Regions from separate parts of the Kitasatospora sp. NPDC059803 genome, predicted to be linked through region 1. Evidence: riboswitches for the same ligand, from Rfam matches in the RefSeq annotation. Region 1 holds a riboswitch; each other region holds the start of a gene.
What was found. Region 1 has a riboswitch for cyclic di-AMP ahead of ACFV6I_RS31210 (transglycosylase family protein). Riboswitches for the same ligand answer to the same signal wherever they lie in the genome.
Positions count from the first base shown of each region.

Region 2: another riboswitch for cyclic di-AMP. It lies ahead of ACFV6I_RS12595 (NlpC/P60 family protein); the one in region 1 lies ahead of ACFV6I_RS31210 (transglycosylase family protein).
Region 3: another riboswitch for cyclic di-AMP. It lies ahead of ACFV6I_RS16620 (transglycosylase family protein); the one in region 1 lies ahead of ACFV6I_RS31210 (transglycosylase family protein).

Region 1 covers NZ_JBHWIJ010000268.1:3,628-7,806, forward strand. Annotated here, with positions in the region: gene ACFV6I_RS31205 (hypothetical protein) at 288-1,265, shown strand; cyclic di-AMP (ydaO/yuaA leader) riboswitch at 1,696-1,856, shown strand; gene ACFV6I_RS31210 (transglycosylase family protein) at 1,843-3,234, shown strand; gene ACFV6I_RS31215 (hypothetical protein) at 3,457-3,657, shown strand; gene ACFV6I_RS31220 (LacI family DNA-binding transcriptional regulator) at 3,729-4,179, opposite strand, start outside.
Region 2 covers NZ_JBHWIJ010000057.1:9,358-13,536, reverse strand. Annotated here, with positions in the region: gene ACFV6I_RS12600 (NlpC/P60 family protein) at 51-1,085, shown strand; cyclic di-AMP (ydaO/yuaA leader) riboswitch at 1,424-1,573, shown strand; gene ACFV6I_RS12595 (NlpC/P60 family protein) at 1,584-2,729, shown strand; gene ACFV6I_RS12590 (NlpC/P60 family protein) at 2,957-4,003, shown strand.
Region 3 covers NZ_JBHWIJ010000088.1:201-4,379, reverse strand. Annotated here, with positions in the region: gene ACFV6I_RS16625 (cytochrome P450) at 24-1,316, shown strand; cyclic di-AMP (ydaO/yuaA leader) riboswitch at 1,527-1,694, shown strand; gene ACFV6I_RS16620 (transglycosylase family protein) at 1,700-2,617, shown strand; gene eno (phosphopyruvate hydratase) at 2,885-4,171, shown strand.

The sequences.
Region 1 (4,179 bases):
CGCTGAATGTTGATCTTCAGACGCCCGGAGTCGCGCTGCCGTGACGCTCCGTCAGGCGACCTCCCGGCTGTGAGACATCTCACGCGCCACACAGGCAACTCGACGCCCCGTCGGACACGTCAGGGCTACGAGCGGTGATCGCTCGAAGGCTGGGTGAGATATGTCCGGATTGCGGGTAAACCGCCCGGACGGACACCGCGGGAACGCGGCACACCCGCCATGACCACGTGAAACTCGAACGGCAGCCGAATGCAGGCCTGACGGGCCGATGTCCTACGATCTCCGGCATGAGCACCGCAGCCATCCCGGGCGCGCCACTGCCCGTCCGCACTCCAGGCTCCCGTGCGCGGGGGCGCCACCGCCGCCCCGAGCGCCCCGAGATCCCGGCCGGCTCCCCGGCCCTGGTGCTCGCCGTGCCCGCGACCGCCGGGCCCGAGTCCCGCTCGGTCGTCGAGGAGCTGCTGTCGATCGTCCGCAGCGAGCAGAGCGGCATCCAGACCGCCGTCGGCTACCTCCCGGGCGAAGCCGCCCAGGGGGTCGACAGTGACGACCGCACCGTCGCCGAACTGCTGGCCATGGCCGCCGAGGCGGGCCTGCCCGCGCCGGTCCTGGTGCCGCTGGTACCCGGCCCGCACGGATTCCTGACCGAACTTCACGCCCTCGCCGCGGAGTACGGAGCCCCCGTCACCGACGTGCTCGGCCCGCACCCGCTGCTCGCCGAGGCCGTGCACGTGCGCCTGTCCGAGGCCGGCCTGGCACGCGCCGACCGGGCCCGGCTGTTCGCCATCGCGACCGCCGCGGACGGCGTCGTGCTGACCACCGTCGGCGGCGAGGAGGCCGCTGCCGCGGCCGGCATCACCGGTGTCCTGCTGGCGGCACGACTGGCCGTCCCGGTCGTGCCCGCCGCGCTCGACGTGCCGGGCTCGGTCGCCGCGGCCGTCAACCACCTCAAGGAGACCGGCTCCCAGCGCCCGGCGCTGGCCCCGCTGGTGATCGGGCCGGAGGCCGACTCCGAACTGCTCGCCACGGCCGCCGAGGAGACCGGCTGCCCGTCCGCGGCGCCGCTGGGCGCCTACCCGACGGTCGGCCAGCTGATCGCCGCCACCTACCTGGCCGCGCTGCCGGCACCCTCCCCCGAGGCCCTGGCGCAGGCCGAGGCCGAGGCGGCGGAGACCGCCGAGGGCGCGCACGCCGACCACTCCGGCCGGGGCGGTCACGCCGCCCACGCCGCTCGCACCGCCACCGAGGAGTCGGCCGGCCAGTAGCGGTCACCGCACGCGTGAAGGGCCCGGAACGTAGCCGTTCCGGGCCCTTCCTGCTTGTCCCGTAAGGGAGTTAAAGGGCGAATAGGTGCGATGTCCGTTCTATCCGCATTTGTTCGCCGTCGCTCGATCCATCCTCCGACGGCCACAGTGTGGACGCACCTCCTTCTCGGCGGGCGGCCCCCGGGGGACCCGACCCGCCGTCACCCGCCTCCTGAAGCACAGACAGTTGTGCACGCCCTTCGCGGCATTGCCGGAAATCGGCCATTTTCGATCATGGCGAGCGAGGGGAACGACCGTTCTCGCCAAACCGTGATGCGCGTCACAGGTGTTTGCAGTTTGAACTTAAGTCTGCTTAACGTGCTCCCCGTTCGTGGCCACACGAACCCAGTTCATCCGCGACGCCGAGTCCTGCCGTCGGATGTCCTGGCAGCGCGAAAACGCACCACGGCAGGAGCGGGGGACCCACAGGCAAGTCGCCCCGGACCGTTCCCCGGAACGATCCAGGGCTAGGGGTGAAGCCGCGCCCACAGCGCGGCCGGGCAACTCCAGCCCGAATCCGACAGCTCACCTCGCAGGCGTGGGAGAGGACTGCGTCTTCATGCTGCCCACCAACGGCACCCGTCTGTCCAGTCGTACCCGACGCGTGATCGCCGCCATCGGCGTCGCGGGCGTCGGCCTCACCATCCCCTGCCTCACCTCCGGCACCGCCTCCGCCGCCTCCGTCGCCACCTGGGACAAGGTCGCCCAGTGCGAGAGCACCGGCAACTGGAGCATCAACACCGGCAACGGCTTCTACGGCGGCCTGCAGTTCACCTCCAGCACCTGGGCCGCCTTCGGCGGCACCGCGTACGCCCCCCAGGCCAACCAGGCCACCAAGGACCAGCAGATCGCCGTCGCCGAGAAGGTCCTCGCCTCGCAGGGCCCCGGCGCCTGGCCGGTGTGCTCGGTCCAGGCCGGCCTGACCAAGGGCGGCGCCGCGGCTGCCGTCGACACCTCGGCCGGCTCGACCACCGGCTCGGCTGCCAGCTCGACCGCCACCAAGCCCGCCGCGAAGCCGGCCACCCCGGCCGCCAAGCCCGCGCAGAGCCAGGCCCCGGCCACCCCGGCCGCGAAGCCCGCCAAGCCGGCCGCACCGGCCCAGGACCAGGCACAGGCCCCCGCCGACTCCGCCAACGGCACCTCGGCGCAGAAGGGCCAGAACCAGGCCCAGAACAGCGCCCAGCCCCAGGGCGACGACTACACCGTCGCCTCCGGCGACTGGCTGTCCTCGATCGCCGACAAGCACAACCTCCAGGGCGGCTGGCAGCGGCTGTACGAGCTCAACCGCGGCACCCTGACCGAGGGTCCGGACACCATCTACCCGGGCCAGCGCCTCTCGTTCAAGGACGGCGGCCAGGCCCAGCAGTCGGCTCAGACCGACCAGTCCGGCTCGGACTTCACCTGGTTCGACCGCTCGCAGAAGTCCGGCCAGACCTCCAACGGCGCCGCCGTGAACGCCAAGCCGACCGCCCAGCCGCAGGCCCCGGCCCCGACCTCGACCCCGGCCGCCAAGCCGGCTTCCAAGCCGGCCGCCCAGGCGCAGACCCCCGCTCAGGCCCCGGCCGCCACCGGCAGCATGGCCGCCGCGGTCTCCTTCGCCCAGTCGAAGGTCGGCCAGGCGTACGTCTACGGCGGTACCGGCAACGGCGGTTGGGACTGCTCCGGCCTGACCCAGGCCGCGCTGCGCGCCGCGGGTGTCTCCGTCCCGCGCGTCGCCGCCGACCAGGCCGCCGCCAGCACCCGCGTCTCGCTGGACAGCCTGCAGGCGGGCGACCTGCTGTTCTGGTCCAACAACGGCCAGAACTCCGGCGTCTACCACGTCGCGATCTACATCGGCGGCGGCCAGTACGTCGAGGCCGCCAACCCGAGCTCGGGCGTGCGCCTGCAGACCGTCGCCAACTGGGCGCCGGACTTCGCCGGCCGGGTCTGAGCACGACCCGCGGGTGACAGCTGACAACTGACGGCTGACAGATAACAGATTTCAGATAACAGATTTCATCATCTGTTATCTGTCAGCCGCCGCCCGCCCCGGCGGTCGCCCGGCGCCGTAGGAAGGCCGCCGGCAGGCCGCCGGGCAGGACCGCCCGGGGCCATGGTCAAAGCCCGCCCCCAGCGGGCATGCTGCTGCTCCGGCACCCGAGGAGGAGTCACCATGGCCCAGGTCACCGTCACACTCGACGCCAACCTCGCGATCGACGCGATGATGCTCTCCGGCACCAAGAACCCGCAGGACGCCGTCGAACTCGTCCTGCGCGACTACCTGGCCCGCGGCCGCCGCACCGAGACCCGCACCGGCGACGCCACCGACGGCCAACGGCTCACCGAGAGCCGCCCCACGGACCACGAGGGCTGACCCGGCACCCGGGCGGCACGCAACGGGCCCCGGAGAGCAACAGCTCTCCGGGGCCCGTCCGTTGACCGTCCTCAGCGCGCGCAGGCCCCCGTGGAGCCACGCATGACCAGCTCCGGCTGGAACATGAACTCCCCGCGCTGGACCGCGTTCCCGCCGACCTCCTCCAGCAGCGCGTCCACCGCCGCGGTCGCCATCGCCTCGACCGGCTGGCGGATCGTGGTCAGCGGCGGCTCGGTGAAGGCGATCAGCGGCGAGTCGTCGAAGCCGACCACCGAGACGTCGTGCGGCACCGACAGTCCACGCTGCCGCACCGCCCGGATCGCCCCGAGCGCCATCATGTCGCTGCCGCAGACGATCGCCGTGCAGCCCTTGTCCAGCAGTGCGCCGGCCGCCGCGTGCCCGCCCTCCACGCTGAACAGCGTGTGGTGGACGAGTTCCTCGGCCTCCTCCTGGCTCCGTCCCAGCACCTCGCGCATCGCCGCCGTGAAGCCCTCGATCTTGCGCAGCACCGGCACGTACCGC
Region 2 (4,179 bases), on a different contig from region 1:
CCGGATTCTCACCTGATCGGGTGAGGCCGATGGAAGAAGGAGCAATTCCCTTGGCCTCCCACCGCCGTCCCAAGCAGCCGAGCCGCGCCCGGGTCTCCGTGCTCACCGCTGCCGCGGCGACCGCGGTCGCCCTCTCCGCGCAGGTCGCCGCGCACGCCGCGCCCCAGCCCAGCAAGAGCGACGTCAAGGCGCAGATCGACCAGCTCCAGCAGGACCAGGAGCAGGCGGCGGAGAAGTACAACGGCGCTAAGGAGCGGGCCGACCAGCTCCGCAAGCAGTCCGACCAGCTGCAGGACAAGGTGGCCCGCAGCCAGGACGAGATGACCCAGCTCCAGACCGGCCTGGCCGGCGTGGCGGGCGAGCAGTACCGCACCGGCGGCATCGACCCGTCCGTCCAGCTGATGCTCTCCTCGGACCCGTCCGGCTACCTGGAGAAGGCGTCCAGCGCCCAGCAGGCCAGCGCCAGCGAGTCCGAGGCGCTCAAGGGCCTGCTGGACCAGCAGCGTCGGCTGGACCAGGAGAAGTCCGAGGCCGCCGCCGTCCTGGCCTCGCTCGACTCCACCACCAAGGACCTGAACCAGGCCAAGACGGACGTCAACCAGAAGCTCAAGGCCGCGCAGGATCTGCTGAACTCGCTCAGCGCCTCCGACCGCGCCGCGCTGCGGGCCCAGCAGCAGCAGGACGACCGCGCCTCGCGCGGCAGCGACCGGGCCGACCTCGGCAGCCTCCCGCAGGCCGGCGGCTACGCGGGCGTGGCCGTCGCCAAGGCGATGAGCAAGCAGGGCTCGCCGTACGTGTGGGGCGCCACCGGCTCGACCACCTTCGACTGCTCGGGCCTGATGGTCTGGGCGTACGGCCAGGCCGGCGTCTCGCTGCCGCGTACCTCGCAGGAGCAGGGCAACGTCGGCACCAAGGTCACGCTGGACCAGGCCCAGCCGGGCGACCTGGTCATCTACGGCCCCGACCGGCACCACGTCGGGATGTACATCGGCAACGGCATGGTGGTGCACGCGCCGCACACCGGCGACGTGGTGAAGGTGATGAAGGTCGACGCGATGCCGATCAACACGATCCGCCGGGTCTGACGGCCCGACACGCCCGAAGGGCCCCGTCCGGGCCTGTGATCCACGCCACCCTCCGACCGGGGGTGGCGTTCGGGTTTTGTCCGTCGCGCGAGTCCCCGGTGAAGACTGATCAGCTTTGCGTACGGCGGTGATCACTATGTGTCATATTCACAAAAGAACTTTGGTCTTCTTCCGTCTTTTTTCTGACAAGGATTTGAACGGATCACGGTTCAGTTACTAGGGTCGTGCCCCGAGCCACCGCACTCCCGATCGCCCAGCCAGGGTGACGGCGGTGGTTTCCGTCGAGTTCGTGACGCAGCGGGGCGGGCCCAGTGCCTGCCCGACGGGGAGCCCAGCAGTCGGGGGTGCTGTCGAACGGAGCCGGGGAACCACGTTCCTCCGGGGTGAATCGGCGCCAGGTCGGCCGGTGGAACGGCCGTGAGGCGTCGTAGGGCACGCTTCCGGCCCGAACCCGTCAGCTCACCCGGTAGACGGCGTAGGAAGAAGGAGTCCGCCTTCGTGGCGTCCCATCGTCGTCCCAAGCCCGCTAGTCGCACCCGGGTCTCGATCATGACCGGCTTCGCCGCCGCGGCCGTCGCGCTGTCCGCGCAGTCCGGCGCCCACGCCGACCCGCAGCCGACCAAGGACCAGGTCAAGGAGCAGGTCGACCAGCTCAACGAGCAGGCCGAGGTCGCGACCGAGAAGCTCAACGCCGCCCAGGAGAAGCAGCAGCAGCTGCAGAAGCAGGTCACCGACCTCCAGGACCAGGTGGCGCGGCAGCAGGGGCAGGTGACCGACCTTCAGGGCGGCCTGGCCGAGATCGCCGGCGAGCAGTACCGCAACGGCGGCATATCGCAGACCGTCCAGCTGATGTTCTCCGCCAGCCCGGACACCTTCCTGAGCCAGGCCGACACGCTGAACCAGGCCGGCGGCACCCAGAAGGGCCAGCTCAAGCAGCTCCAGGACGAGCAGCGCAAGCTCGACCAGGTGCGCTCCGAGGCCCAGGGCAAGCTCGCCGAGATGGAGACCACCACCCAGCAGCTGAAGAGCGCCAAGGACGAGGTCCAGGGCAAGCTCAAGGCCGCGCAGGACCTCTTCAACACCCTGTCCGAGCAGGAGCGCCAGGCGATCCGCGCGGCCGAGGAGAAGGCCGCCGCCGAGGCCAAGGCGAAGGCCGACGCCGCCGCGAAGGCCGCCCAGCAGCAGGCGGCGGCCCAGCAGGCCGCCGACCGCTCCTCCCGCGACAACAGCCGCACCGACCTGAGCGCGTCGCAGGCCCCCGCCGCGCCGGTCACCAAGCCGAGCGCCGGCAGCTCGCGCGGCGCCGCGGCGCTGTCCATCGCCGCCTCCAAGATCGGCAGCCCGTACGTCTACGGCGCCTCCGGCCCCGGCTCCTTCGACTGCTCGGGCCTGATGGTCTGGGCGTTCAACCAGGTCGACGTGGCGCTGCCGCGCACCTCGCAGGAGCAGGCCCACGCCGGTACCCGGATCGGCACCGACCTCTCCCAGGCCCAGCCCGGCGACCTGCTGATCTTCTACGGGGACGCCCACCACGTCGGCATCTACGCCGGCAACGGCCAGGTGCTGCACGCGCCCAAGCCCGGCGCGTCGGTCCGCTACGAGGCGGTCGGCAACATGCCGCTGACCTCCATCGTGCGGGTCTGATCCCCGCGCAGGCCCTCCCAGGCCCGGCCTTCCACCACGGAAGGCCGGGCCAGCGGCTTTTCCGGCGCCTCGGACTGATGTCCGATTACGGGTCAAATATTCGGGTTGGCAGGGGTTTGGACTCGGTTGCCCGGACTCGCTAACGTCTGCCACCGGACTCCGCTTCCAGGGCCGCCCGCGTTGGTGCGGCGGCGGGGCCCCACCGCCGGATCGGAGCCGCTGCCGCCATGCCCGTGCACCGTCGTCCCCAACTGCTCGCCCGTGCGCTGGTGCTGACCGCGGCCGCCACCACCGCCCTGGGCGTGACGGCGGGCGGCAGCGCCCAGGCCGCCCCCGCCGTGCCGGACACGCCCACCCGCAAGGACGTCAAGGCGCAGGTGGAACAGCTCTACGGCGAGGCCGAGCAGGCGTCCGAGAAGTACAACGCCGCCCTGGAGACGCAGCAGCGCCTCCAGGGCGAGACGACCGTCCTCCAGGGCGAGATCGCCGTCGCCCAGGACCAGCTCAACCAGTTGCGCGGCGACCTCGCCACCGTGGCCGGCGCCGAGTACCGCGGCGGCGGCATGGCCCAGACCGTCCAGCTGATGCTCTCCACCGACCCGGAGGGCTACCTGTCCCGGGCCCGCACCCTCGACCAGGCCGCCGAGCGGCAGCAGGAGACCCTGCACGAACTGGCCACCCGCCAGCGCCGGCTCGACCAGCGCCGCACCGAGACCGCCGGAAAGCTCGCCGAACTCGACCAGGCCCGCCGCTCGCTCGCCGACAGCAAGCAGCAGATCCAGCAGCGGCTCACCAAGGCCCAGCGGCTGCTGAACAGCCTGGGCGTCGCCGAGCGGGCCCGGATGGCCGCCCAGGACGCCCAGGAGGCCGAGCAGCGCGCCACCCGGGGCACCGACCGGCTGGACCTCGGCACGGCCCCGCCCGCCTCCGAGCGCGGGGCGGCCGCACTGGCCGCCGCGGTGCGGATGATCGGCTCGCCCTACCTCTACGGATCCACCGGGCCCCGCGCCTTCGACTGCTCCGGTCTGATGTACTACAGCTGGCGGCAGGCCGGAGTGACCCTGCCGCGCACCTCGCAGGCCCAGGCGTACGCCGGGCAGCGGGTCAGCCTCTCCGAAGCGCGGCCGGGAGACCTGGTGATCTTCTACCGGGACATGCACCACGTCGGGATGTACGCCGGCGGCGGGGTGATCGTGCACGCCCCCTACCCGGGCGCCAGGGTCCGCTACGAGAGCGTCAACGCGATGCCGGTCGCGGGGGTGGTCCGGCTCTGAGCCCGGCACCGTCCGACCCCGACACCCCCCACCCGATAGGCGGCGCCCGCCGGACGCTGTCCCGGCGCGGTGCGCTGCTGCTCGCGGTCGGCGGGCTGGCCCAGCTGTCGCTGCCGCCGGCCGCCCCGGCGGCCCCCTCGGCGGCCGGGCGGGCGTCGGGCCGGTGGGCGGCGGAC
Region 3 (4,179 bases), on a different contig from region 1:
GACCCACCGGATACGGTCGACGCATGCCAGTGCAGCCCGACCCAGCCGCCCCGCAGCTCTTCACCTGGGAGTTCGCCACCGATCCGTACCCCGCATACGCCTGGTTGCGCGAGCACGCCCCGGTGCACCGCACGACGCTGCCGAGCGGGGTGGAGGCCTGGTTGGTGACCCGCTACGCGGACGCGCGGCAGGCGCTGGCGGACAGCAGGCTGTCGAAGAACCCGGCGCACCACAGCGAGCAGGCGCACCGCACCGGGCGGGTGGGAATTCCGGGGGAGCGCCAGGCGGACTTGATGACGCATCTGCTGAACATCGACCCGCCGGACCACACCCGGCTGCGCCGGCTGGTGTCGAAGGCGTTCACGCCGCGCCGGGTGGCGGAGTTCGAGCCGCGGGTGCAGCAGCTCACGGACCGGCTGATCGACGGCTTCGCGCAGCGCGGTTCGGCGGACCTGATCCACGAGTTCGCGTTCCCGCTCCCCATCTACGCGATCTGCGACCTGCTGGGCGTGCCGGCCGAGGACCAGGACGACTTCCGGGACTGGGCCGGGATGATGATCCGGCACGGCGGCGGCCAACGCGGCGGCGTGGGGCGGGCGGTGAAGCGGATGCGGGCGTACCTGCTGGAGCTGATCCACCGCAAGCGGGCGGATCCGGGCGAGGACCTGATCTCGGGCCTGATCCGGGCGAGCGACCACGGCGAGCACCTGAACGAGAACGAGGCCGCCGCGATGGCGTTCATCCTCCTGTTCGCGGGGTTCGAGACGACCGTCAACCTGATCGGCAACGGCACGTACGCGCTGCTGCGCAACCCGGAGCAGCGCAGGCTGCTGCAGGAGTCGGTGGTGCGCGGCGAGACGGCGCTGCTGGACACCGGGATCGAGGAACTCCTGCGCTACGACGGGCCGGTGGAGATGGCGACGTGGCGCTTCGCGACGCGGCCGCTGTCGATCGGCGGGGTGGACATCCCGGTGGGCGATCCGGTGCTGGTGGTGCTGGCCGCGGCGGATCGCGATCCGGCCAGGTTCGCGGACGAGAACACCCTGGACCTGGCCCGCACGGACAATCCGCACCTGGGTTTCGGCCACGGGATCCACTACTGCATCGGCGCCCCGCTGGCCCGCCTGGAGGGGCGGAGCGCACTGACCACGCTGCTTTCCCGGCTGCCGGACCTGCGGCTCGCGGAAAACCCGGAGAACCTTCGCTGGCGGGGCGGCCTGATCATGCGTGGCCTGCGGGAACTCCCGGTCGAATTCACTCCGGAGGCCCGCTCTCCGCACGCGCCGGTCACGTCGGCCGACGCTCCGACACGCTGACGGCGCGTCTCCGGCGGGTCGTGGAGCCAGGTCTGAACCCGCATTAATCCGGACATACCGCCGCCGTTGGTAGGCGATTGACCACGCGCCGTAATTTGTGTGTGATATCGGTGATATGAGCTTGTTATTGGTCTGATGATCTGTCTACTCTCCCTGGAGTTCGCAGCTGCGGACCTCGTGCGCGGAACGCCGAATCCTGCCCGCCGCGTCACGGGAAACCGACCAGACCCTGGGCAGGGGCGGGGGAACCAGGTTTGTTGCCGTTCCCCAACGGCTTGGGGTGAAGCCGCCCGAGCGGAATCGTTTCCGCTTTCGGCGGCCGGGCCACCTCCCGGTCCGAACCCGACAGCTCACCTCGCAGGCGTGCGGAGAGGGACCTCGTCATGCTGTTCGTTGGAACTGGCCGCCACCGTCGTCGCACCCAGACCGAGAAGGCCATCGCCGTCGCCGGTGTGGCCGGCGTCGGACTCGCGATGCCGCTCCTCACCGCCACCGGCGCCTCCGCCGCCCCGGCCTCCACCTGGGACGCCGTCGCCCAGTGCGAGAGCGGCGGCAACTGGAGCATCAACACCGGCAACGGCTTCTCCGGCGGCCTGCAGTTCACGTCCAGCACCTGGAAGGCGTACGGCGGCACCTCCTACGCCCCGCAGGCCAACCAGGCCAGCAAGGCGCAGCAGATCTCGGTCGCCGAGAAGGTGCTGGCCTCGCAGGGCCCGGGCGCCTGGCCCGTCTGCTCCCAGAAGGCCGGTCTGAGCAAGGGCGGCGCCCCGGCCTCCGTGGACACCTCCACGGATGCCAAGCCCGCCAAGCAGCCCGCCGCCAAGCCGACCCAGCAGGCGCAGACCCCGAAGCCCGCCCAGCAGCCGGTCCAGCAGGCCGCCCCGAAGCCGGCCGCCCAGCAGCCCGTCCAGCAGGCCCCGCAGCAGACGCAGCCGCAGACCCAGGGCTTCTCCGGCAAGGCCGGCTGGGACGCCGACGCGAAGGTGTACTGGTACCAGAACAACGGCGCCTGGTACTGGACCAGCCACCAGAGCGTCTACCAGCAGTACGCGGGCCAGCCCGCCGCCCAGCCGCAGTACGCGCCCCGCGCCGCGCAGCCCGCACAGTCCGCCCCGGCCGCGCAGCCCGCCGCCGCGCAGGGCGGTCACGACTACACCGTCCGGGCCGGCGACACGCTGTCGACGATCGCCGCCGCCCAGGGCGTGTCCGGCGGCTGGCAGTCGGTGTACGACGGCAACCGCGGCACCGTCGGCGGCAACCCCAACCTGATCATGCCCGGCCAGGTGCTGCACCTCGGCTGAGCGGCCCGGGCCCTGAGCGGCCCGCGCCCTGCGGGCGAAGGGGGACGGGCGCCGTCCCCCTTCGCCCGCATTCCCCCGTATTCGCCCGCTTCGATCGGGCAAGCAGGTGAACTACTGGTGGGTAGCGGGGCCACACGCTGAGACGGGACCGAGGCCAGCGCGGCCCCGGGGGCCGGGGCGGTTAGGCTCTGGTCGTAACGACTCCGCAATCGTCCCGCCGGCAGCACCCAACGTCAGCCGGACCCTGCTTCCGCAAGGAGATGCCTCGTGCCGTCCATCGATGTCGTCGTAGCCCGTGAGATTCTCGACTCGCGTGGCAACCCCACGGTCGAGGTCGAGGTCGGCCTCGACGACGGCAGCACCGGTCGTGCCGCTGTCCCGTCGGGTGCCTCCACCGGCGCCTTCGAGGCGCTGGAGCTGCGCGACGGTGACAAGAACCGCTACTTCGGCAAGGGCGTGGAGAAGGCCGTCCTGGCCGTCATCGAGCAGATCGGCCCGGAGCTCGTCGGCTACGACGCCACCGAGCAGCGCCTGATCGACCAGGCCATGCTCGACCTGGACGCCACCCCGGACAAGTCCTCGCTCGGCGCCAACGCGATCCTGGGCGTCTCGCTGGCCGTGGCGCACGCCGCCTCCGAGGCCAGCGACCTGCCGCTGTTCCGCTACCTGGGCGGCCCGAACGCGCACGTGCTGCCCGTTCCGATGATGAACATCCTCAACGGCGGTTCGCACGCGGACTCCAACGTCGACATCCAGGAGTTCATGATCGCCCCGATCGGCGCGGAGTCCTTCTCCGAGGCCGTCCGCTGGGGCGTCGAGGTCTACCACACCCTCAAGGGCGTGCTGAAGGAGCGCGGCCTGTCCACCGGCCTCGGCGACGAGGGCGGCTTCGCGCCGAACCTGGACAGCAACCGCGAGGCCCTGGACCTCATCACCGAGGCCATCCAGAAGGCCGGCTACGTGCCCGGCCGCGACATCGCGCTCGCCCTGGACGTCGCCGCGTCCGAGTTCTACGAGGACGGCGCCTACCAGTTCGAGGGCAAGGCCATCTCCGCCGCCGAGCTCATCGAGTACTACGCCGAGCTGGTCGACGCCTACCCGCTGGTCTCCATCGAGGACCCGCTGGACGAGTCGGACTGGGACGGCTGGAAGGCCATGACCGTCAAGCTGGGCGACAAGGTCCAGCTGGTCGGCGACGACCTGTTCGTCACCAACCCGGCCCGCCTGGCCAGGGGCATCGAGACCGGCACCGCCAACGCGCTGCTGGTGAAGGTGAACCAGATCGGCTCGCTGACCGAGACCCTGGACGCCGTCGAGCTGGCCCAGCGCAACGGCTACCGCTGCATGATGTCGCACCGCTCCGGCGAGACCGAGGACGTCACCATCGCCGACCTGGCCGTCGCCACCAACTGCGGCCAGATCAAGACCGGCGCCCCGGCCCGCTCCGAGCGCGTCGCCAAGTACAACCAGCTGCTGCGCATCGAGGAGATCCTCGACGACGCCGCCGAGTACGCCGGCCGCGGCGCCTTCCCGCGTTTCCGTTCCGCGGAATAGCAAGCACA